Regions from separate parts of the Phycicoccus mangrovi genome, predicted to be linked through region 3. Evidence: predicted binding sites of a transcription regulator. Region 3 holds the regulator's gene; each other region holds the start of a gene.
What was found. The regulator LexA, encoded in region 3, represses DNA repair genes until DNA is damaged. The targets are predictions, from matches to a motif close to TCGAACANNTGTTCGA.

Region 1: the regulator LexA is predicted to act here: its motif matches at 2,907-2,922, upstream of KMZ30_RS16780 (alpha-ketoglutarate-dependent dioxygenase AlkB).
Region 2: the regulator LexA is predicted to act here: its motif matches at 2,186-2,201, upstream of KMZ30_RS13890 (HNH endonuclease signature motif containing protein).

The regions. Positions count from the first base shown of each region.
Region 1 is NZ_JAHHWP010000018.1:114,246-121,956, forward strand. It holds gene recO (DNA repair protein RecO) at 1-198, opposite strand, end outside; gene KMZ30_RS16765 (DNA-3-methyladenine glycosylase family protein) at 561-1,397, opposite strand; gene KMZ30_RS16770 (hypothetical protein) at 1,449-2,132, shown strand; gene KMZ30_RS16775 (SDR family NAD(P)-dependent oxidoreductase) at 2,142-2,822, opposite strand; gene KMZ30_RS16780 (alpha-ketoglutarate-dependent dioxygenase AlkB) at 2,943-3,569, shown strand; gene KMZ30_RS16785 (iron chaperone) at 3,583-3,927, opposite strand; gene KMZ30_RS16790 (VOC family protein) at 3,948-4,280, opposite strand; gene KMZ30_RS16795 (PfkB family carbohydrate kinase) at 4,311-5,189, opposite strand; gene leuA (2-isopropylmalate synthase) at 5,196-6,938, opposite strand; gene KMZ30_RS22440 (GNAT family N-acetyltransferase) at 7,126-7,711, opposite strand, start outside.
Region 2 is NZ_JAHHWP010000015.1:87,177-94,887, reverse strand. It holds gene KMZ30_RS13895 (LLM class F420-dependent oxidoreductase) at 1-490, opposite strand, end outside; gene KMZ30_RS13890 (HNH endonuclease signature motif containing protein) at 530-2,140, opposite strand; gene KMZ30_RS13885 (hypothetical protein) at 2,379-3,392, shown strand; gene KMZ30_RS13880 (nucleoside/nucleotide kinase family protein) at 3,451-4,146, opposite strand; gene KMZ30_RS13875 (sugar phosphate isomerase/epimerase family protein) at 4,154-5,032, opposite strand; gene KMZ30_RS22385 (ATP-binding cassette domain-containing protein) at 5,029-5,874, opposite strand; gene KMZ30_RS13865 (ABC transporter permease) at 5,871-6,872, opposite strand; gene KMZ30_RS13860 (substrate-binding domain-containing protein) at 6,884-7,711, opposite strand, start outside.
Region 3 is NZ_JAHHWP010000026.1:69,083-76,793, reverse strand. It holds gene KMZ30_RS20290 (ABC transporter substrate-binding protein) at 1-189, opposite strand, end outside; gene KMZ30_RS20285 (GNAT family N-acetyltransferase) at 248-829, shown strand; gene KMZ30_RS20280 (hypothetical protein) at 1,032-1,211, opposite strand; gene KMZ30_RS20275 (LysM peptidoglycan-binding domain-containing protein) at 1,470-1,871, opposite strand; gene lexA (transcriptional repressor LexA) at 2,122-2,838, shown strand; gene KMZ30_RS20265 (succinylglutamate desuccinylase/aspartoacylase family protein) at 2,851-3,819, opposite strand; gene KMZ30_RS20260 (ATP-dependent zinc protease family protein) at 3,819-4,295, opposite strand; gene KMZ30_RS20255 (RimK family alpha-L-glutamate ligase) at 4,319-5,518, shown strand; gene KMZ30_RS20250 (GNAT family N-acetyltransferase) at 5,528-6,037, opposite strand; gene KMZ30_RS20245 (NAD-dependent protein deacetylase) at 6,034-7,008, opposite strand; gene KMZ30_RS20240 (LysR family transcriptional regulator) at 7,116-7,711, shown strand, end outside.

The DNA of each region.
Region 1 (7,711 bases), on a different contig from region 3:
GGTGCGACCCTCGTAGCACTGGAGGTCGATGTGCATCCCCGGCTCGAGCCGCGCCCCGAACCGGGAGCGGGTGCGGCGCACGCCCTTGCCGACGACCCGGAGCTTGCCGAGGCGCCGGGACAGGACGGTGACGATGCGGTCGGCCTCACCCAGCTTGTGGGTGCGCAGCACGATCGCCTCGTCGCGGTAGAGGGGCACCGCACCATCATCCGCCCCCGCACCGACATCCCCGACGCCGCCCCGCCGACGACCTCGCACGTGCGGGGTTATCGCGGTCCATCCCCCTCCCAGCGCACGACAAGCCCGCACGTGCGCGGTTATCGCGGTCCGACCCCCTCCCAGCGCACGACGACCTCGCACGTGCGGGGTTATCGCTGTCCGACCCCCTCCCAGAACTCGACAAGGCCGCACGTGCGCGGTTATCGCGGTCCATCCCCAGACCGAGGCACGACAAGCCCGTCCGCGACCGAGGCGCGCCTCGTGGCGCGGGACGTGGGGTGATCACCCCCGGTCTCGCGCCACGAGGGACGCCACGATCCCCGCCCCGACGTCCGCCGGCGTCAGCGTGGGTCGAGGGCGTGGTGGGTCCACAGGTGCACGACGGCGAGGCTGCGGTGCGGCGCCCACGCCTCGGCCAGGCGGGCGGCCTCGCGGGCCGCGACCCCGCCCAGCGCCTTGCGCAGGACGAGGTCGCCGGGCAGGAAGACGTCGGGGTCGCGCAGGCAGCGCATCATCACGAGGTCAGCGGTCCAGGGGCCGACCCCCGGCAGCGCGAGGAGCTCGGCCCGTCGCGCGGCCCGGAGCACGGGGTCGGGCTCGGGCTCGAGCGACAGCCCCCCGGCCACCGCGGCCCCGAGGGCCACGAGCGTGCGGGCGCGGGCGCCGGTGACGCCCACCGCTCGCTGCAGCTCGTCGGGGTCGGCGGCCGCGAGCGCCACCGGCTCGACGGGCAGCAGCGCCGCCAGCCGGGTCGCGAACACCCGGCCGGCCGCGAGCGACACGTGCTGCCCGAGGACGACGTTGACCGCGGCCGCGAACGGGTCGGGCGCCCCCGGCACGCGCACGTGGGGCCGCACCCGGACCAGCGCCCCGAGGACGGGGTCGTCCGCGAGCGCCGCGACCCCCGGCGCCGGGTCGAGGTCGAGCCCGAGCCACCGCCGCCCCGCCTCCAGGGCGCTCGCCGCACCCGGTCCACCCGAGCGCAGCACCGGCGCACCTGACCCCGGCAGCACGACCTCGAGCCACCCGTCCCCGACCGCCCGCCGGTGGATGCTCCCGCCGGCCCCGGACCTGGTCGTCTCGACGCCGTCGACGGCGTGCGCGACGAGCCAGGCCCGCAGCGCCGGCACGTCGACCGGCGCGGACACGACCTCCTCGGTCAGGGGCGGGACGGGCACGCGACCATCCAACCCCACCCCGGCGACACCGCCGCGCCCTACGCTGCCGGGATGACGCAGCAGCCGTTCTTCGACCCGTGGCCGGAGCCGGAGGAGCACGAGCACGATCAGCCCGAGTACGACATCCCGTGGATGCCGCCGCGGCACGTCGTGGGCGTGACCGTCCCCCTCGACGTCGAGATCTTCACCAGCGCCGACGTCGTCGTCCGGGCGACCCGGGCGCGTGCCTACTCGCGGGGTCTCGAGATCGAGGTCGAGACGTGGGTCCGGCCCGGCGCCACCCGACCGGTCGACGACGTCGCGCACGTCTGGGAGCAGCAGGAGCCGCGCGTCGGCGTCCGGCTCGCCGACGGGACGCGCCTCGGCCACCGCCCCCCGCACGGCGCTCCGGACGAGGACGCCGGCCCCTCGACCCTCGCGCAGACCGGCGGCCAGGGCGACGCGCTGCGCTCCAGCCGCTCGTGGTGGCTCCATCCGTTCCCCGACGGTGACGCGCTCGACCTCGTCGTGCGCTGGGACCACCTCGGCGTCCCCGAGAGCGCGGCCTCCCTCCCCCTGGCTCCGCTGCGCGAGGCCGCCACCCGCGAGCAGGTGCTCTGGGACCCGCCCCCGCCGCCCGGCGCGGACGGCGGCGGATGGTTCGCCTACGCGCCGATGTCCGGGAGCGCCTACGGCTCGTCCCTGTCGATCACGTGGGACGACGACGACGACGAGCGCGCCGACGAGGAGGAGTAGGCCTGCAGCTCAGGCGAAGTCGCCGGATGCCACCTCGGCCGTGCGCTGCTCGATCGCGTCGAGCACGACCTGCGCGACCCGCTGGGGCTCGAGCCCCTGCGGGAGCGACGGCGCCGTCCCGGCCAGCGGGCGCGTCGCGAGCCCGGTCTCGGTGTGCGGGGGCCGCAGGTCGATGACCTGCACGCCGCTGCGGCGGGCCTCGCGGGCGAGCGAGCGGTCGGCGGCGGTCAGGGCCGCCTTCGCCGCGGCGTAGGCGACCATCCCGGGCAGGGGCGCCTCGGCGACGACCGCGCTGAGGTTCGCGAGGTAGCCCTTGGTCTCGGCCAGGGCGGGCAGCACCCGGCGCGCGAGGAAGAGCGGGCCGATGACGTCGGTGAGGAAGAGCTCCTCGATGACGGCGTCGTCGGTGTCGACGAGCGTCCCGAAGGCGACGACGCCCGCCGCGTTGACCACCCCGTCGAGCCGTCCGTGCTCCTGGCGGCAGTGCGCGACGAGCCGGTCCCCCAGCGCGGCGTCCCCGATCTCGCCGACCACCTGGGTCGCCCCCGGGACGGCCTCGCCCAGCCGACCTGCGTCCCGTCCGACCGCGACGACGGTGGCCCCCCGCTCCTGCAGCCCCCGCGCGACCAGCCCGCCGAGCACCCCCGAGGCACCGACGACGGCCACGACCTGTGCGTTCTCCTCGCTCATGGCGCCACTCTCGCAGCGGGCACCGCGCGCCCGCCGGTCGCGGACCCGGCCCCTCCCGCGCGCGTCGAACGTGCGGCGAGACCTCTGGACACGTGTTCGATTCCGGGATACGCTCGCGGCATGGCAGTGCTCCAGGGCTCGCTCCTCGACCTCGCCGACGGCATCGAGGTCCGGCCGCTCGGCAGGTCGGTGCGGCGCACGGTGCTCGACCACGGCGCCTGGGTCGACGAGCGCACCGGATGGGTCGGTGGCGCCGACGAGCTCTACGAGGCGCTGCGCCGTGACGTCCCGTGGTTCGCCGAGCGGCGGCAGATGTACGACTCGGTCGTCGACACCCCGCGCCTGCTGTCCTTCTACGGCGAGGGTGACCCGCTCCCCCACCTCGCGCTCGAGGAGGCCCGCGACGCCCTCTCGGCCCACTACGCCGCCGAGCTCGGGGAGCCGTTCGTCACCACCGGCCTGTGCCTCTACCGCGACGGGCACGACTCGGTGGCGTGGCACGGCGACCGCATCGGGCGCAGCCGCAGCCAGGACACGATGGTGGCGATCCTGTCCGTCGGCGCCCCGCGCGACCTCCTGCTCCGCCCGCGCGAGGGCGGTGCCTCCCGCCGGTTCGCCGCCGGGCACGGCGACCTCCTCGTGATGGGCGGCTCCTGCCAGCGCACCTGGGACCACGCCGTCCCGAAGACCGCCCGCCCCGTCGGCCCGCGCATCAGCATCCAGTTCCGGGTCCGGGGCGTGCGCTGACGCCCGAGGCCGGTCAGCCGCGGATGCTCGCGACGCGGAACTCGACGACCCGACGGACGAGCTCGAGCGGCAGCGGCCGGTCCAGCGGCAGCTGCACCGAGCCCTTGCCCTGCGGGTACGCGGCGAACTCCTCCGCGAAGGCCTCGTGCCCGTTGGGGGTCGCGTAGAAGCCGACGTGCCGCGCGAACCCGGCGAAGTAGACCAGCGGTTTCTTGTCGAGCTTGTACGCGGGCATCCCGTAGGCCATCGACTCGACCGCGTCGGGCGCCACCTCGTGGACGACGCGCCGCATCGCGTCGAGCCGCTCGCGGACCTCGCCCTCGAAGCCGGCCAGGTACTCGTCGACGGTGTCGGCCATCGGTGCTCCTCGGGGGGCGGTCAGTCGGTGAGGACGACGCGGTTGCCGTCGGGGTCGGCGAGCCGCAGGATGCGGACGCTGCTCGCCTGCTCCACACCCTCGTGGGCGACGCCGGCCTCGGTCAACCGCGCGGCGACGGCGTCGAGGTCGGCGACGGCGATCGTGCAGCCGGAGCGACCCGCCGCGTGCGGCTCGCGCCAGACCTGCAGGCCCGCACCGGGGCCGAGGCGCCACTCGAGCAGTCCGTCCATCGGGCGCTCGTCGGGCCCCCGCCCGAGCAGCGCGGTGTACCAGCGCTCGGCGGCGTCGAGGTCGGAGACGCGGAGGTTGGGCATCACGAGGATCGGGTCCATGTCAGGACAGACCCGTCCCGGGGCACGAACTCATCGCTGCCGCGCCCAGCCGAGGGCGCCCGGGTGGGCGACCGAGCGCGAGGCGACCTCCACCGCGCGGGCGAGGGAGCCGGGCAGGTCCGTGGCTCCCCCGCGGCCGAGCTCCGCGAGCAGCGCGCCGTGCAGGACGTCACCGGCGCCGAGGGTGTCGACGACGTCGACGACCGGCACGGGCACCTCGCCGTGGACCCCGCCCGCCCAGCGCCAGCGCACCGGCCCGGCGCCGTCGGACACCGCCGCCCACGACGGACCCGCCGCCAGCACGGCCCCGAGCACGTCGGCCGACTTCGGCTCGTCCGGCACCGCGAACGCGGACGACAGCACGGCCAGCTCGGTCTCGGCCAGCAGCTCCTCGAGCCCCGGCTTCCACGAGCCGCCGTCCAGGAGCACCGGCACGCCCCGTCTCCGGGCGGCCCGTGCGACCGCCACGGCGACCGGCAGGTGGTGCCCGTCGACGAGCACCGCCGCCACCCCGTCCAGCAGGGCGTCGAGCGCCGAGTCGGACGGCGCTGCGAGGCCCGCCACCCCGACCGCGTTGCGCGACACCACGGCCCGCTCTCCCGACGCCTGGGTCACGAGGACGGTCGACAGGGGCGGCTCGAAGGCCGGGGGCGCAAGGTCGGTCACCGCGACGCCCCCGGAGGCGAGCTCGCGCAGCACGACGGCCGACAGCGGCCCGCTGCCCACCGCCCCGACGAACCGGGTCGGCACACCGAGGGCCGCGGCGGTCAGGGCCGCGTTGCACGCCGGGCCGCCCGCGGTCACGTCGGCCGCGAGCGCGACGACCTTCTCGTCCGGGCCCGGCACGGCCTCGACGACCTGGACGACGTCGACCGTCGCCAGCCCGCACGCGAGGACCGTGCCGGACACCGGGGCTCAGCCCTCGGCGGGAGCGCGCTCGGCGCGGTTGACCGCGGAGAGGATGGCCCGCAGCGACGCCTTGACGATCGACTCGTGCAGCCCGACGCCCCAGAGGACGCGGTCGCCGACGGCGCACTCGACGTAGGCGGCGGCGCGGGCGTCGCCACCGGCCGACAGCGCGTGCTCGTGGTAGTCGAGCACGCGGACGTCGACGTCGAGGGTCGCGAGCGCCGCCGTGAAGGCGTCGATGGGTCCGTTGCCGCGGCCGTGGACGGGGGTGTCGACCCCGTCGACCCGGATGACGGCGTCGATGACGTCGGTGCCGTCGTCGGAGCCGGCGATCGTCGAGCGGACCGGGCTGAACCGGCCCCACCGGTGGTCGGGCGACTCGGAGTGCAGGTACTCGTCGGCGAACATCGCCCAGATCTCGGCGCCCGAGAGCTCGCCGCCCTCGGTGTCGGTGCGGCGCTGGACGACGTGGCTGAACTCGACCTGGAGGCGACGCGGCAGGTCCAGCCCGTGCTCGGCCTTGAGCAGGTACGAGACGCCGCCCTTGCCGGACTGGCTGTTGACCCGGACGACGGCCTCGTAGGAGCGGCCGATGTCGTGCGGGTCGATCGGCAGGTACGGCACGCCCCAGTCGAGGTCGTCGATGCTCGTGCCCTTGGCCTTCGCCCGGCGCTCCATGTCCTCGAGGCCCTTCTTGATGGCGTCCTGGTGGGAGCCGGAGAAGGCCGTGTAGACGAGGTCGCCACCCCACGGGTGGCGCTCGTGGACGGGCAGCTGGGTGCAGTACTCGACGGTGCGCCGGACCTCGGCCATGTCGGAGAAGTCGATCTCGGGGTCGATGCCCTGGCTGAAGAGGTTCATCCCGAGGGTGACGAGGCAGACGTTGCCGGTGCGCTCCCCGTTGCCGAAGAGGCAGCCCTCGATGCGGTCGGCGCCGGCGAGGTAGCCGAGCTCGGCGGCGGCCACACCCTCGCCGCGGTCGTTGTGCGGGTGCAGGCTGACGACGACGGACTCGCGCCGGTCGAGGTGGCGGATCATCCACTCGATGCTGTCGGCGTAGACGTTGGGCGTCGCCATCTCGACCGTCGCGGGCAGGTTGATGATCATCTTGTGGTCCGGCGTCGGGTCGATGACGTCGATGACCTCGTTGCAGATCCGCACGGCGAACTCGAGCTCGGTGCCGGTGTAGGACTCCGGCGAGTACTCGTAGTAGACGTCGGTCTCGGGCACCGTCTCCTCGAGCTTGCGGCACAGGCGCGCGGCCTGGAGCGCGATGTCGACGATGCCGTCCTCGCTCATCCCGAAGACGACGCGGCGCTGGAGGACCGAGGTCGAGTTGTAGAAGTGGACGATCGCCTGCTTGCTGCCGCGGATCGCGTCGAAGGTCCGCTCGACGAGGTGGTCGCGGCTCTGCGTGAGGACCTGGATCGTCACGTCGTCGGGGATGTGCCCGCCCTCGATGAGCTCGCGGCAGAAGTCGAAGTCGGTCTGGCTGGCGCTCGGGAAGCCGACCTCGATCTCCTTGTAGCCCATCCGCACGAGGAGCTTGAACATCCGCATCTTGCGCTCGGAGTCCATCGGGTCGATGAGCGCCTGGTTGCCGTCGCGCAGGTCGACCGCGCACCAGCGCGGCGCCTTCGTCATCGTGCGGTCGGGCCAGGTGCGGTCGGGGAGGTGGACCTCGATCTGGTCCTGGAACGGCAGGTACTTCGCCGTCGGCATCCCGGAGGTCTGCTGGGGGTGGATCATCTCTGCGCTACGCCTTCGTCTCGTCTGCGGGGGCCGGCCGGGTGCAGCAGGAGCTCCGCGACGAGGGGCGGCCGATGTCAGGCCCCGCCGCGGCAGCGAAGGAGGAGGCGCGAGGAACGCACACGTCGAGCATGCCACAGGGGTCGCGGGGTGGCGAGCGACGTGTCCACGACTCGGGCCGTCGGGCTCACCCGTCGCGCCGGACCACGACGACGGCGACCTGCCGACGGACGGTGAACCCGAGGCGCCGGTAGAGCCGGTCGGCGCCGTCGTTGCCGAGCCGGGTGTGGAGCATCGCCCGGTCGCCGCGCTCCTCGATGGCGCCCGCGGCGGCACGGGTCACGAGGGCCCCGAGGCCGGCGCCCCGCGCCTCGGCCGCGACGCACACCCCCGACACCTCCCCCCACCCGGGCGGCCGCATGCGCTCGCCGGCCATCGCGACCAGTCGTCCCTCGCGGCGCACCCCGAACCAGCGACCGGCGAGGTGGCTCGTCGGTCCGAACGGGCCGGGCTCGGTCTCGGCCGCGAGCCGGACCATCTCGGGCGAGTCGGCGTCACCGAGCTCGACCACGCCGTCCTCCCCGCTGCGCCCGACGGGCCGCTCCGCGACGAGCTGGGTGGCCGGCTCGCGCACGAGCTCGGTCCAGCCGGCCGGCGTGGGCGGGACCTCGCCACGCAGGAACACCGCGGTGCCACCGGGACCGACGAGCTCCGCGAGGGCGTCCCAGCCCTCGCCGTCGACCACGCCCACCCCGCAGAACGGGGCGATGCCG
Region 2 (7,711 bases), on a different contig from region 3:
TGCGGTACCACTCGCCGGAGACCGTCGGCCGCTCGCCGCGCAGCATCGGCTCGAGGATCGACAGCGCCTCCTCGAGCCGCTGGAACCGGTCGGTGAAGGTGCCGAACTCGAAGCCCAGCTGCCGGTGCTCGAGCTCGAACCAGCCGGCGCCAAGGCCCAGCACCGCGCGGCCGCCGCTCACGAGGTCGAGGGTCGTCACCTCCTTCGCGAGCAGCGTCGGGTTGCGGTAGGTGTTGCCGGTGACGAGCGTCGAGAGCTGCACCCGCTCGGTGGCCGTCGCGAGCGCGCCGAGCAGCGTGTAGGCCTCGAGCATCGGCTGGTCCGGCTCGCCGATGCCGGGCAGCTGGTAGAAGTGGTCCATCACGAGGACGGCGTCGACGCCCGCGGCGTCCGCCTCCTGCGCCTGCTGGACCACGGTCGGCACGATGCGCGCGGGCTCGCCCCCGGGGTAGGTGAAGTTCGGGATCTGGTAGCCGAGGCGGATGCTCATCCTCGGGACGGTACGCCCGTGCAGGGCCCACGGGGCGGCTCAGAACGGGGGTGACGCGGGCGGCGTCGAGCGGCGCCGCCGGTGGTGCGGTGCGAGGTCGACGACGAGCGGGCGCGGAGGTCGGCCGCGGGGGCGGTGGATCTCGACGCCGCAGCCACGCGACGGCTGCGGCGGACCACCGTGCTCGAGCCGGTGCTCGAGGGCGGAGTGGCGTGCGTCGCTCGGCGCCGCACCGGGCGGGCGCGGTGGCGGGTCGGCGTCCAACCCGGTGTCGGGCAGGACGACCGGCCGATGGTCGAGGGGTTCGGTGGTGCGCCGACGCCCGGCGGGGTCGACCCAGGTCGTCGTCGCGTCCGGGTGGAGAGTCACCGCCCAGCCGGGCCGCTGCTTGGTGCGGTGGTGCCGCCGGCACAGGCACACGAGGTTGGACGCCGCCGTCGGTCCGGCCGGCCAGGCCACGACGTGGTCGAGGTCGCAGAACCGGGCGGCGACGTGGCAGCCGGGGAAGCGGCAGCGTCCGTCCCGCGCCCGCACCAGCCGGACGAGCACGGCCCCCGGCCGGTAGGCGTCAGCGCCGGTGTCGCCGACCGGCACGAGGGCACCGCTCGAGGAGTCGACGACGACCCGCCCGAGGTGGTCGGCGCGGGAAGAGGTGGCGGCCACGGCGCGCTCCAGCCAGTCGCGGGCGACGAGGACGGGCTCGCCGGGCGCTGCGCCGTGCACGGCCACGAGGTCATCCGGTCGCCTGTCGGCTGCCGACCGCGCCGGCCGGACCTCGTCGTCAGGGGCGCCGCCCGGGACGACCGTCACGACGTGGACCCGGAGGTCGATCGTCGCACTGCCGGTCACGAGGTCGGTGAGCGCACGGGCCCGCGCCCGGTCGATGCCCTCGCACGAACCGTCGGCGACGAGCCGCTGTGCCAGCGCGTCGATGGTGGCCCACGCGCGGCAGGCCTCCTCGGAGGGGAAGGTGCCGAGCCAGGTGTCGGTGCCCGGCTCGTCGACCCACCGACGCAGCGACGACGCGGCACGGGCCCGGACCGCCCTCTGCCGCAGGAGGTCCGGTGAGATGCGGGCCAGCACCCGCCGCACCCGACGGCGCAGGCGCGGCGCGTCCTCGACGCCGAGGTACGCGTCGACGGCCTCGAGCACGGTGGAGGCGACCTGCGCCGGGACCTCCTCGAGCTCGTGGGCGACGACACCCGCGCGGTAGCCGTCCAGGCGCCCCTGCGCCATGGCGAGGTGGAGCGCGCCGAGACCGGTCTCCGTGCCGGTCCCCTCGGGCCCGTCGGCGACCCGGCGGACGGCGTCGCGCACCCAGCGCTCGGCGTGGACGGCCGTCATCCCGAGCACCCCGGAGACGATCGACGGCGCGTCGAGCGAGACGTGGCCGGGGGCGCGGTGGGTCTCGACGAGCTCGCCGGTCTCGAGGACGAGCGGCTCGATCGCCGCGAGACGGACGGCCACCTCCGCCTCGGCCGCCTCGACGACGTCGGCCAGCGCCCGGAGCTCGCCGAGGGCGGTGGCCCACTCCTCGCACGACCCAAGAGAGTCCGCCGGGGAGAGGACCGCGCCCACCAGCCGTCGCGCCCTGCGCGCCGCCTCGACGACGTCGTCGGGACCCGGCCGGCCCGTGCTGGTGGATGGCATCCGCTCCCCCTCCCCTCGCGCTCCATCGTACCGCCGAGAGCCTTCTCGAACAAGGGTTCGACCGACCGGAATCGGCTGCGCTACAGGATTTTTGGGCCCGCACACCTCGCCGGACCGGCACCGGTCAGGAGCCCTGGGACCCGGGGAGCGCTCCCCATGTCGTGGAGGGGTCGGGGGGCCTACAGTCGGCCGCACGGCGGCGCACCGGCACCGCCCGACGAGGGGAGACCACACGACCATGGCACGACTGAAGACCCTGGCCGCCACCCTGGCGGCCGTGACGCTCGGCGGGCTCGTCACCGTCGCGACGCCGAGCGCGGCCGTCGCGGAGGACGCGATGTGCCGCACCACCACGGGCAGCTCGGACTTCTACCCGGGCCCGTCCGCGAGCGCGACCTACGACGAGACCTTCCACAACAGCGTCGCGATCCCGGCCGGCCTGCTCGACGGTCGCTACGTGCCGCAGGGCCTCGCCTACTGGAACGACTTCCGCGGCACCGACGACGTCCTCCTCATCTCGGCGTACCACGACGACAACGGCAACGGGACGCCCGACGGTCCGAGTGCGGTCTTCGGCGTGTGGCTGAGCGGCCCCGACCGCGGCGAGAGCCTGGGCCGGATGCTCATCCCCACCACCCACGCGGGCGGCATCGCCGTCGCGGGCGGCCACGTGTACGTCGGCGGCGAGGGCATCGTCCGCTACTGGTCGGCGTCCGGCGTGAGGTCGGTCCTGCTGGCGGCCAACAACAACCACACCTACACCCCGAAGGACGACCAGAACGTGGCGGGCAAGGCCTCGTTCCTCGGCACCCAGGGCGGCTACGTGTGGACCGGGGACTTCTCCGAGACGAGCCACCAGAGCATGTGGCGCTACCGGCCGAACAGCGACGGGTCGCTCACCTACACGAGCACCAAGCGCACCGTCCCGGCCAAGACCCAGGGGATGACGACGGTCGGCTCGCGGTTCGTCTTCGCCACCTCCTACGGCCGCAACGACCGCGGCAACGTCTGGGTCCGCTCGACCGCGTCGGCCGGTGACATCACCGATGCCACGTCCTTCTGCATGCGGGCGCCGTCGATGATCGAGGGCCTCGCGTACGGGAGCTCGAACGGCAACGCCCACGTGTGGGCGCTCTACGAGAGCGGCGCGTACACCTACAACAAGGGCCTCGACGACCCCCGCAACCCAATCCGCAACATCCACTGGGCCGAGGGCTCGACGCTGGCCGGCCTTTACGGCCAGTCCGACTGAGCGAGAACCCCACCCGCACGGCGACGCCGGCCCCGCTCGGGGCCGGCGTCGCTCCGCGTCAGGCTCCGGACACCGACCATCCGCCGTCGGTGACGAGGACGACCCGGTCGGCCGCTCCGGCCCGCTCGCGCACGAGCTCGGCGTTGCGGTCGTCGACCGCCGCCACCCAGGCCGCGGCCTCCTCCGGCGACTTGCCGAACTCCACGTGCCGGGCCAGCAGCCGGCGGCGCCGCACCTCCTCGTCACCGTCGACGAACCACACGGCGTCGAGGGCCTCACGCGCCTCGCGCCAGTCGCCCTCGAGCAGAAGGTAGTTGCCCTCGGTGACGACGAGTCGCGTCCCGCCGGGCACGACCACGGCGCCGGCGATCGGCTGCTCGAGCACCCGCTCGAACCCCGGCGCGTAGACGTCGCGCTCGGGGTCCTCCCGCAGGCGGCGCAGCAGCGCCGCGTACCCGAGCGCGTCGAACGTGGCCGGGGCGCCCTTGCGGTCGCGCAGGCCGAGTCGCTCGAGCTGCACGTCCGCGAGGTGGTAGCCGTCCATCGGCACCTGAGCCACCCAGCCGTCCCCGTGCCGCCGGGCGAGCTCGGCGACGAGCGCCTCCGCGAGCGTCGACTTGCCCGCCCCCGGCACACCGGCGACGCCGAGCAGCGCCCGCCCGTCACCGGCCGACTCGACGAGGGTCTCGGCGAGGTCGGCGAGCTCGCCGAGACCCTGGTGGACGGTGTCGGACGGTCGGGGGCCGGCGCTCATCGGCCCATCATCGCGCGACGGCGGCGTGGGCCCGGTCCAGGCCCGCCGTGAGGAAGCCGTGCGCCTCCCGCGCGAGGTCGGTGCCGTCGGACCACAGGTTGCGCCAGATGGCCAGGTCGTTGCTCAGCCCCGGGGCGAGCACGGCCGACGAGAACGACTCGAAGGTCACCGGTCCGCGGTAGCCGATGTCGGCGAGCGCCCCGAAGAAGCCCTCGAAGTCGAGGTGGCCCGAGCCGAGGTAGCCGCGGTGGTTCTCGCCGACGTGGACGTAGCCGAGGCGGTCGCCGACCTCGCGCACGGGGTCGCTCATCGAGTCCTCCTCGATGTTCATGTGGTACGTGTCCAGGTGCACGACGACGTTGTCCGCGCCGATGTCGTCGGCGAGGCGCACCGCGTCGCGCGCCGTGTTGACGACGTTGGTCTCGTAGCGGTTGCACACCTCGAGCCCGAGCGTGACGCCGCGGGCGGCCGCGTCGACGGCGAGGTCCTTGAGGACGGCGACGACGTTGGCCCGGCCCTTCGCGGTGAGCGGCGCGGCCGCCTTGCCGAAGGCGCTGTACAGCGCACCGGTGAGGACGGTGCCGCCGATGTCGGCCGTCACCGCGAGCGACTCCTGGAGCAGCTCGGCGCCGCGGGAGACGACGGCCGGGTCCTCGCTCGAGACGTCGGCGTCCGGCGCGAGCCCCCGCGAGCAGGCGGCCTGCAGCCCGTGGGCCTCGAGGGCGGCCCGGGTGGCCGCGCGGTCGAGGTTGACCGAGTCGTGCAGCGAGAACTCGAGGAGGTCGAAGCCGGTCGCAGCGGTGCGCTCGACGGCGGCGGCGACGGACTCCGGGGAGGTGTCACCGACCCAGACGAGGGCGTGGATGCCGAGGGGGTTCGCGGTCACGGGGTGGGTCCTTCCGTCGGGGAGGCCGCGCCGGCGGGCACGGTCTCGTGGTCGCCCGGGCGGGCGCCGGTGATGAGGCCGACGATCTCGTCGCCGTCGGTCTGCGCGGTGCGGCGGCCGGCGACGCAGCGCCCGGCCCGCATGACCCAGACGGCGTCGCTGAGCCGCAGCACCTGGGCGAAGTTGTGGCTGATGAGGACGATCGCGTGGCCCTGCGCGCGCAGGTCCTCGACGAGCCGCTCGACCTTGGCGGTCTCCTGGACACCGAGGGCGGCCGTCGGCTCGTCCATGATGATGAGCTTCGAGGCGAACCCGGCGGCCCGGCAGATGGCGACCGCCTGCCGCTGCCCACCGCTGAGGCGCCGCACCCGCGAGCCGACCGCGGGGACGTTGACCGCGAGGCCGGAGACCTTCTCGGCCGCGCCGGCGCGCATCGCCTTCCGGTCGAGGACGCGGAACGGCCCGACCCCGCGGGTCAGCTCGCGGTTGAGGTAGAGGTTCTGCCACACCGTGAGGTCCTCGACGAGCGCGAGGTTCTGGTGGACGGTCTCGATGCCCGCCTCCCGCGCGTCCTCGGGTGAGCGGAAGCCGGTGTCCGCGCCGTCGAACCGGATGGTGCCGGCGTCGGGGCGGTGGATCCCGCTGATGCAGCGGATGAGCGTGCTCTTGCCGGCGCCGTTGTCGCCGACGATCGCGGTGACCTCGCCCCGGCGGGCGTGCATCGTCACGTCGCGCAGCGCACGGACCTGGCCGAACGAGAGGCTGACGTCGCGGACGTCGAGGAGCGCGTCGGCGGGGACGTCGTGGGCGAGGGGTGTCCCCGCGGTCTGGGTGCTGGTCACTTCTGGAACCTCGTGAGGAAGGCCGCCGCGACGACGACGACGCCGACGGACAGGGGCTGGTAGAACTGCGAGACCCCGAGCAGGGTCAGGCCGTTGACGAGCGCCGTGAGCAGGAGCGCGCCGATGACCGGCCCGAGCACCGTGGCCCGTCCGCCGAAGAGGCTGACCCCGCCGAGGACGACCGCCGCGACGCTGTTGAGCAGGAAGGCCGTGTTGGCCGCCGGCTCGGCGGCGCCGACCCGGGCGACGAGGAGCACGGCCCCGACCCCGGCGAGCAGGCCGGCGATGACGTAGACGGCCGTCTTGACCCGGGCGGTGCGCACGCCGGTGGCGTTGGCCGCCTCGGCGTTGCCCCCCGTCGCGAGGACGTGGGTGCCGAACCGGGTGTGGAACAGGACCACGTGGGCGACGACGGCGATGACCGCCGCGACGACCACCGAGTAGCCGATGATCCCGACGGACCCGGTCGACAGGCGCAGCAGCGGCGCGCTGATGATCGTCGCCGGCTTGCCGTCGGAGAGGACCAGCGCCAGCCCGGAGGCCGCGGAGAGCGACCCGAGGGTGACGATGAAGTCGGTGATCTTGCCGCGGGCGACGAGCAGGCCGTTCGCGAGCCCGACGAGGCCGCCGGCGACGACGGCCGCGACGACCGCGGGCAGCAGGCCGGCGCCGGAGGTGAAGACGATCCCGAGGACGACGGCCGCGAGGGTCATCGTCGAGGCGATCGAGAGGTCGATCCCGCTCGTCGCGACGACGAAGGTCTGGCCCACGGCGAGGACGACGAGGATCGCGGCCGCGACGAGCATCGACTGGATGTTGCCCGCGCTGAGGAAGGTCGGGTTGAGCGCCTGGAAGACGACGACGAGGACGACGAGCCCGACGAGCGCGGCCCAGTCGGCCCAGTTCGCGACGTCGCGCCAGCCGGTGCGGGGGCGGGGGCCCGACTCGTCCGCCGGCGCGGCGGACGAGGGGGCGGTGGACGAGGCGGCGGGGGTCACGGTCGGGGCCGTCACTTGAGGAGCTCCGCGAACGGGTCGTCGTAGGCCTCGCCCGGCTTGGGCGCCGCCGAGAGCGCGGCGTCCACGGTGTCCTTGGTGACGACCTGGACGGGCGCGTCGACCTTCTCGGGGAGCGTCTTGCCCTTCATCGCGGCCTCGCAGGCCTCGAGGCCCATCTTGCCGACGACGTAGGGGAACTGGGCGACGACGGCGTCGATGCCGCCGCTCTTGATCGCCTCGAACGCGTCCTTGTTGCCGTCGACGCTGATGACCTTGATCTGCCCGGTCTTGCCGGCGTTGGCGATCGCGCGGGCGATGCCCAGGCCCATGTCGTCGTTGGCGGCGAAGAACCCCTTGAGGTCGGGGTTGGCGCGCATGATGTCGGTCGCCTTGGTCAGCGCGGTCTGGCGGTCCCAGTCGGCGGCGACGGTCTGGACGATGCTGATGTTGGCCGGCTTGCCGGCCGTGAAGCCGTCGAGGCGGGCGCCGCTCGTCACGTCGCCGGCGATCCCGCCGACGAGGGCGACCGCGCCGCCGTCCGGCAGGAGGGTGCCCATCTGCTTGCCGGCGAGCTGGCCGGCGGCGTTGTTGTCGGTGCCGATGTAGGTCGCGATCTTCGCGCCGGCGGCCTTGGCGGCGTCCGCCTCGACCGGGCTGTCGATGTTGACGATCGGGACGTCCTTGGCGGCGATCTGCGCGATGCCCTGGACGAGGTTGGTGCCGGAGATCGGGTTGACGACGAAGCACTTGTAGTCCTGGCCGGCGAGGCCGGTCAGCTTGTCGGCCTGGCCGCTGGTGTCGGTGATGGCGGCGGCGGCCTGGATCGTCACGTCGGTGCC
Region 3 (7,711 bases):
GGCGGCCCGCACCGCGGCGTCGATCTCGCCGGGGGTCAGCCCCTCGGGCAGCGCGGAGGTCGAGACGACCCGGCGCGAGCGGGCCTCCGGCGGGACGTCGCACTCGAAGGTCACCCCGACGACGTCGTCACCCGCCCCGAGGGCGAAGAGGATCTCGGTGGCCGAGGGGATGAGACTGACGATGCGCACGCCCCGACCCTACGGAGCGCGGGTGGCGCGGTGTCGGTGCGCGGTGCTTGGCTGCGGCATGACCACCTGGGAGACCCACCCCGTGACGCCGGACCGCTTCGACGACTTCGCGGACGTGGTCAACCCCAACCGCCGGGCGACGCACTGCTGGTGCCTCTCGCACCGGCTGCGGCAGCGCGAGATCGACGAGTTCGGCGAGGGCAGCCGTGAGCAGGCCGCCCGCCGGCTCTGCGAGCGCGAGGTGCCCCCGGGGGTCGTCACCTACCGCGACGGCGTCCCGGTCGGGTGGTGCAACATCGGCGCGCGCAGCGACATCCCGCGCCTCGTGCACTCGACGAGGATCCACCCGGTCGACGACGTCCCGGTGTGGAGCATCGTCTGTGTCGTCGTCCGCGGCGGCCACCGGCGCCAGGGCGTGACGGCGCACCTCATCGAGGGCGCCGTGGCCTGGGCGGGGTCACAGGGGGCGCCGGCGGTCGAGGCGCACCCGGTCGACCCCGGCGAGCGGCGGATGGACCTGACGATGGCCTTCGTCGGGACACGGGCGATGTTCGCGCGGGCCGGCTTCGAGGAGGTCGGCGTCACCGACGCCACCGCGAGCGGGATGCCACGCCTCGTGATGCGCAAGGCCCTGGCCTAAGCCGGCGGGGGACGGCCGATCCCCCCACCCGGACCCGGTCGGGGGTCGGAGTGGGGGGACCTGCGATCCCCGACGGCGCGGGGCCGCGGCCTCCCTGCAGGCGACAGCCAGCGCCGCCCGCTCCGTCGTCGCGTCGGTGGAGAGCCAGCGACGACGAGGGGTGCGACCCGGGGACCCTCTGTGTATCCCCGGGCCGCACGTCTCATTCCCCGGGGCTCAGGCTGTGGTGCACGAGTGCCGCCGTGTAGGCACCGTGCCAGCCGCCCGAGGTGGCGGACCCGCGCGCTCCGCAGCCGCACGACCAGAGCCACCGGCCCTGGCCGCCGCACTGGACGACCGGGTGGTGGGTGAGGCGGTAGGAGCCGCGACGACGTGTCCGCATGTCATGAAGTCTGTTGGTGCACAGGAGGGTCGCGCAGCGCCGCACGCGACCGGCGGGCCGATGGGACCGGGAGGTCCGACGTCTCGGGGGATGCGACCTCCCCCGTTCGGCCGAGCGTGGCGCGTTGACAGCGGCCTGCCGGTGCACAGCACGGAGGGCGCCGTCTCTCCTGCACGGGAGACGACGCCCTCCGGCGTCCGAGTCGGGTCGAGGGACTCGGGGATCGTGGCGCGCCCGACCGGGCGCCCCCGCGGCGGCTCAGCCCGCGGGGACGACCAGCTGCTGGCCGGCGCGGACCTGGGCCGTGCTCAGGCCGTTGGCCAGCTGGATGGCGACGATGCCGTCGCTGATCGACATCGAGGGCAGCTCGCGGGCCGCGATCTCGGACAGTGTCTGGCCGGGCGAGACCGACACGGTGTGCGCGGGCTCGACCGCGCCGGCGCCCCCGAGGCCGCGCAGGCCGAGGACGGCCGTCAGCGCGAGCGTCGCGAGGACGAGCAGCACGAGGCGGCCGCGGCGGGTGATCCGCAGGGCCGGCTGCGCGGCGCGCGCCGCACGGCCTCCCTGGCCACCGCCCTCGAGGACGACCAGCCGCGGGCGGCGCGGCGGCACGGGGCGGGTGGGGCCGAGGTCGGTGGGGTCCCAGGCGATCGCGCTCATCATGTCCTCCATCCCGGCGGCCGGGGCCACCGTCGAACCGGTGTTCGATAGAACGTCTGTACGAGTTATAGCACGCACGTTCGAGGCGGACAAGACACGCGTCGAACACATGTTTGAGTTCGACGCCCGTCGCTCGTAGGATGTCCGCATGCAGATCAGACTGCATGTCACCACCGACAGACCGTCTGACCTGCGAAAACACCGGTCAGGCCCCCCGTCGGCACGGGGCGGCCGCAGCGAAGGGGTCGAGATGGCACGTCCGAGGAACGCCGACATCCACGAGATGCCCGACCGCGGCGACGGCGGGGACCTCACCCACCGCCAGCGCAAGATCCTCGAGGTCATCCGCAACGCCGTCGACCGGCACGGCTACCCGCCGAGCATGCGCGAGATCGGCGAGGCCGTCGGGCTCACCTCCCCCAGCTCGGTCGCCCACCAGCTCTCGGCGCTCGAGCGCAAGGGCTTCCTGCGGCGCGACCCCAACCGGCCACGCGCCATCGAGGTCGTCTCCCCCGACCGCCAGGGCTCCGGCTACCGCCGCCCCGAGCCCGACGAGGTGGTCGACGTCACCGGCGAGGGCGACGAGCGCCCCGAGGCCTCCTACGTCCCGGTCCTCGGCCGGATCGCCGCCGGTGTGCCGATCACCGCCGAGGAGGTCGTCGAGGACGTCTTCCCGCTGCCGAAGCAGATCGTCGGCGAGGGCAGCCTCTTCCTGCTCAAGGTCGTCGGCGACTCGATGGTCGACGCGGCCATCTGCGACGGCGACTGGGTCGTCGTCCGCCAGCAGCCCACCGCCGAGAACGGCGACATCGTCGCGGCGATGCTCGACAACGAGGCGACCGTCAAGACCTTCAAGCGGCGCGACGGCAAGGTCTGGCTCATGCCGCACAACCCGGCCTTCGAGCCGATCGACGGCGACCACGCGACGATCCTCGGCAAGGTCACCGCGGTCCTGCGCCGGGTCTGAGGCCGGCCGGCGTCAGTCCTCGACCTCGGCGATGTGGACGACCGCGTCGCCGGAGTTGACCAGCGGCGCCTCGGTGCGCCCGATGACAATGCCGGACCGGTCGGCGTGCACGAGGCGCACCCGCTTGCCGAGCGAGTCGAAGAGGCCGCCGAGGCGCGCCCCGCGCTCGACCCGCTCCCCCAGCGCGACCTCGAGGTGGAGCATGCCGGTGCCGCGCGCCCGCACCCAGCCGCTGCGGAACGAGACCGCCGAGGGCGCCGGCGGGTCCTCGGCGACCGGCTCGGTCATCCCGAGCGCGGCGAGCACGCGGCGCACGCCGAGCACGCCGGCGTCGACGGCCCAGCGGTCCATCCGCCACGCCTCGCCGGCCTCGTAGAGCAGGACGGTGGCGCCCCGCTCGCGGGCGGCGTACCGGAGCGAGCCGTCGCGCAGCCTGGCGTTGAGCATGACGGGGGCCGCGAAGGCCTCGGCGAGCGCGCGGGTGCGCGGGTCCTCGAGGTCGGCGCGCACCTGCGGGAGGTTGGTGCGCCGGTCCGAGCCGGTGTGCAGGTCGATGCCGACCTCGCACTTGTCGACGACCTCGGTCATGAACAGGTGGGCGATGCGCCCGGCGAGCGAGCCGCGCGGCGAGCCCGGGAAGGAGCGGTTGAGGTCGCGGCGGTCGGGCAGGTAACGCTGCCCCGCCGAGAAGCCGAGGACGTTGACGATGGGGACGGCGATCAGGGTGCCGCAGAACGTCTTCGGGTCGAGCCCGGCGACGACCTGTCGCACCACCTCGACCCCGACGGCCTCGTCGCCGTGGATGGCGGCGTCGACCCACACGGTCGGCCCCTCCTCGCGCCCGTGGACGACCCGGACGGGCAGCTCGACGTCGGCGCCGGTGACCAGGCGGGTGATCGGCAGCGACACCGACTGCGTGCGCCCGGCCCGCACGCGCACGTGGCCGATCTCGAACGAGGGGCGCAGGGGGCGCCGGGCCATCAGGCCTTCCCCCGGTTGCGCCGGCGCATCGCGAGCGGTGGGCGGCCGCCGAGGTAGGAGCGGCCGGGGTCGACGGCGAAGCCCTGGCGCAGCGCCTCGCGGCCGACGAGCATCCGGAAGCCCATCTCGTCGCGCCGCGCGAGCGTCATCTCGGCGGCGACCGTGCGGCCCATGAGGACGAGGTCCATCGCGACGACGAGCCGCTCCTCGGCGTGGCCGGAGGACGAGCGGACCTCGCGCACGTCGAGCACCGGGCACTCGCACTGGACGGCGTCGGCCTCGGAGCGCTGCCACGGCTGGATGCGGAAGCGGGCCCACCGCTCGCCGTCGCGCTCGAGGTCCTCGAGGTCGAAGGCGTGGATGGACGAGGACCGCGCGCCGGTGTCGAGCTTGGCCTTGACCCACGGCACGCCGATCGTCGGGAGGCTGACCCACTCGCGCCAGCCCGCGAGGGTGTAGGAATGGCTGTCCGTCATCCGTCCTCTCCCGTCGGGAAACCATGAAGCTCGCGATCCTCTCCCGCGCGCCTCGCTCGTACAGTACGCAGCGCCTGCGCACCGCCGCCCAGGACCGTGGCCACCAGGTCAAGGTCCTCAACACCCTCCGCTTCGGCATCGACCTGTCCGGGGACGAGCCGGACCTGCAGTTCCGGGGCAAGCGGCTCTCGACGTACGACGCGATCCTGCCGCGGATCGGCAACTCCATCACCTACTTCGGCACCGCCGTCGTGCGGCAGTTCGAGCAGATGGACGTCTACACGCCGAACACCTCGTGGGGCATCGCGAACTCGCGGGACAAGCTGCGCGCCACCCAGATCCTGTCGCGGCACAACATCGGGATGCCGCCGACGACCTTCGTCCGCGACCGTGCCGACGTCATCCCCGCCATCGAGCGCGTCGGCGGCGCGCCGGTGGTCATCAAGCTCCTCGAGGGCACCCAGGGCATCGGGGTCATCCTCGCCCCGGAGATGAAGACCGCCGAGGCCATCATCGAGACGCTGCAGTCGACGAAGCAGAACGTGCTCATCCAGCGGTTCGTCAAGGAGAGCAAGGGCCGCGACATCCGCGCGCTCGTCGTCGGCGACCGGGTCGTCGCCGCGATGCGCCGGGTGGCCAAGGGTGACGAGTTCCGGTCCAACGTGCACCGCGGCGGGTCGGTGGAGCCGGTCGAGCTCGACCCCGACTTCGAGCGCGCCGCCGTCCGCTCCGCGCAGATCATGGGCCTGCGGGTCGCCGGTGTCGACATGCTCGAGAGCGACGAGGGGCCGCAGGTCATGGAGGTCAACTCCTCCCCCGGCCTCGAGGGCATCGAGACCGCGACGAAGCTCGACGTCGCGGGCGCGATCATCGACCACATCGACAACCAGGTCGCCTTCCCCGAGATCGACGTGCGCCAGCGCCTCACCGTCTCGACGGGCTACGGCGTGGCGGAGATCGCGGTGCACGAGGCATCCGACCTCGTCGGGAAGTCGTTGGGCGACAGCGGTCTTCGTGAGCGTGACATCACCGCGCTGACGCTGCACCGCGGGACGATGGTCATCCCCAACCCCAACAGCCACCACGTGCTCGAGGCCGGCGACCGGATGCTCTGCTTCGGCAAGCTCGAGGAGATGCGCTCGATGATCCCGAGCCGCCGCCGGCGCACGCGCAAGGTCAAGCGCCTCCCGAAGGAGCCGATCCACGACGTGCGCCCCGAGTGACGCCGGCGCTCAGCGCCCGTCCGGGTGCGGGCGCTGCCAGAATGCGGTGTCGACGCGGCGCCCGAGCTTGAACCCGACCTCGCGGAGCGTGCCGACGTGCTCGAACCCGTGCGCGCGGTGCAGCGCCTCGCTCGCCGGGTTCGGCTGGGCGATGACGGCGACGCACGTGTGCACGCCGTCGGCGTCGACCCGCCGCAGCAGCTCGGCGTAGAGCCGGCGGCCGAGGCCCTGCCCGCGAGCGGCGTCGGCGAGGTAGACCGACACCTCGCGGGTGCCGTCGTACGCCGCGCGCGGCCGGTAGGTGCCCGAGAACGCGTAGCCGAGCACGTCGCCGTCGGGCGCGACGGCGACGAGGACGTGGTCACCGGGTCGGGTGGACGCGACGCGGTCGGCGTAGTGGTCGTCGGGGCGCGGTTCGAGGTCGAACGTGGCGACGGTGTGCCGGACGGCGTCGTTGTAGATGACGGCCATGCCTGGCAGGTCGGCCGGTGTGGCGGAACGGATCTCGGCCTCGGTCACGCGGCCGCCCCGTCGCGCAGCAGCTGCTCGAGCGTCGGGGCGAGGGGCGCGTCGACCCGCAGGGCCATGTGCTCGTCACCACGGGTCGGGCCCCGCGTCACGGCCGCCACGGGGATGCCCCGGCGCGCGGCGTGCCGGACGAACCGCAGCCCCGACATCACGGCGAGCGAGGAGCCGAGGACGAGCAGCGCGGGCGCGGCGTCGGTCAGCGCGAAGCAGGTGTCGACCCGCTCGCGCGGCACCGAGCCGCCGAAGAACACGACGTCGGGCTTGAGGGTGTCGGCGCCGCAGACGAGGCAGAGCGGCAGCCGGAAGCCGGCCACGGCGTCCTCGGGCAGGACGACGTCACCGTCCGGCCGGATCTGGCTGCTCACCTGCGAGCCGTCCGGCGCCTCGCCGCGCACCCGCTCCTCGAAGCCGGGGTTGGCGGCGGCCATCCGCGCCTGGAGCTCCTCGCGGCCGGTGCGGTCGTCGCAGGTCAGGCAGACGACCTCGGCGAGGGTGCCGTGAAGCTCGGTGACGTCGTGCGAGCCGGCCGCCTGGTGCAGGCCGTCGACGTTCTGGGTGATGACCGGGCCGAGCAGCCCCGCCTCCTGGAGCGCGGCGACGGCGTGGTGGCCGCGGTTGGGCTCGGCGCGCGAGAAGCGCTGCCAGCCGACGAACGAGCGCGCCCAGTACCGCTGCCGGTTCTCGCTCGAGGCGCAGAACTCGCCGTGCTGCATCGGCATCACCCGACGGGTGCCGTCGCGGCCCCGGTAGTCCGGGATGCCGGAGTCGGTGGACATCCCGGCCCCGGAGAGGACGAGGGTGCCGGGGTGCGCGCGCAGCAGGTCGGCGAGCCGCGCGACGGCGGCGGGCTCGCGGGCCTCGGGCGGCAGCGGCCGGGTCGCCCAGTCGGGGGTGCGGCCGACCTCGTCGCGCCCGGCGAGCCGCAGCGTCGCGCCGGGGGGCGCGCTGGGGGTCTCCGGCATGGCGCCAGTATCCCCCGCGCCGCCGACACCGCCCCGGGGAGCGGCCGCGGATGACGCCGCGTTGCGAGACCAGGCCGGTCGATAACGCCCGCTTATAGGATGAGCCCATGATCGACGCCGCCGGCCTCCGCGTCATGCGGGCCATCTCCGAGCAGGGCAGCTTCACCGCCGCCGCCGCCTCGCTGGGCTACACCCAGCCGGCCATCTCGCAGATGGTCCGCCGCCTCGAGCAGCGCACCGGCACGGTGCTCGTCGAGCGGGTCGGGCGCAACGTGCGGCTCACCGAGGCCGGCCGCGTGCTCGCCCGCCACGCCGGCCCGGTGCTCGCCGCGCTCGACGCCGCCGAGGAGGAGGTGGCGGCCATCGCCGGGCTGCGCAGCGGCCGGGTGCGGCTCATGGCCTTCCCGTCGGCCTCGGCGACCCTCGTGCCGCGGGCGCTCTCGCTCGTCAAGCAGCGCTTCCCCGACGTGCACATCACCTTCACCGAGGCCGAGCCGCCCGAGAGCATCGCCGCCCTGCGCGCCGGCGAGTGCGACCTCGCGATCGCCTTCTCCTACGAGGGCACCGACGCCACGCGCGGCGAGGAGGACCTCGACGCCTTCGTCGTCACCCCGCTGCTCGAGGACGAGGTGCGCCTCGCGATGCCGCGCGAGCACCCGGCGGCGCACGAGGCGACGGCCCACCTCGCCGAGCTCGCGCAGGA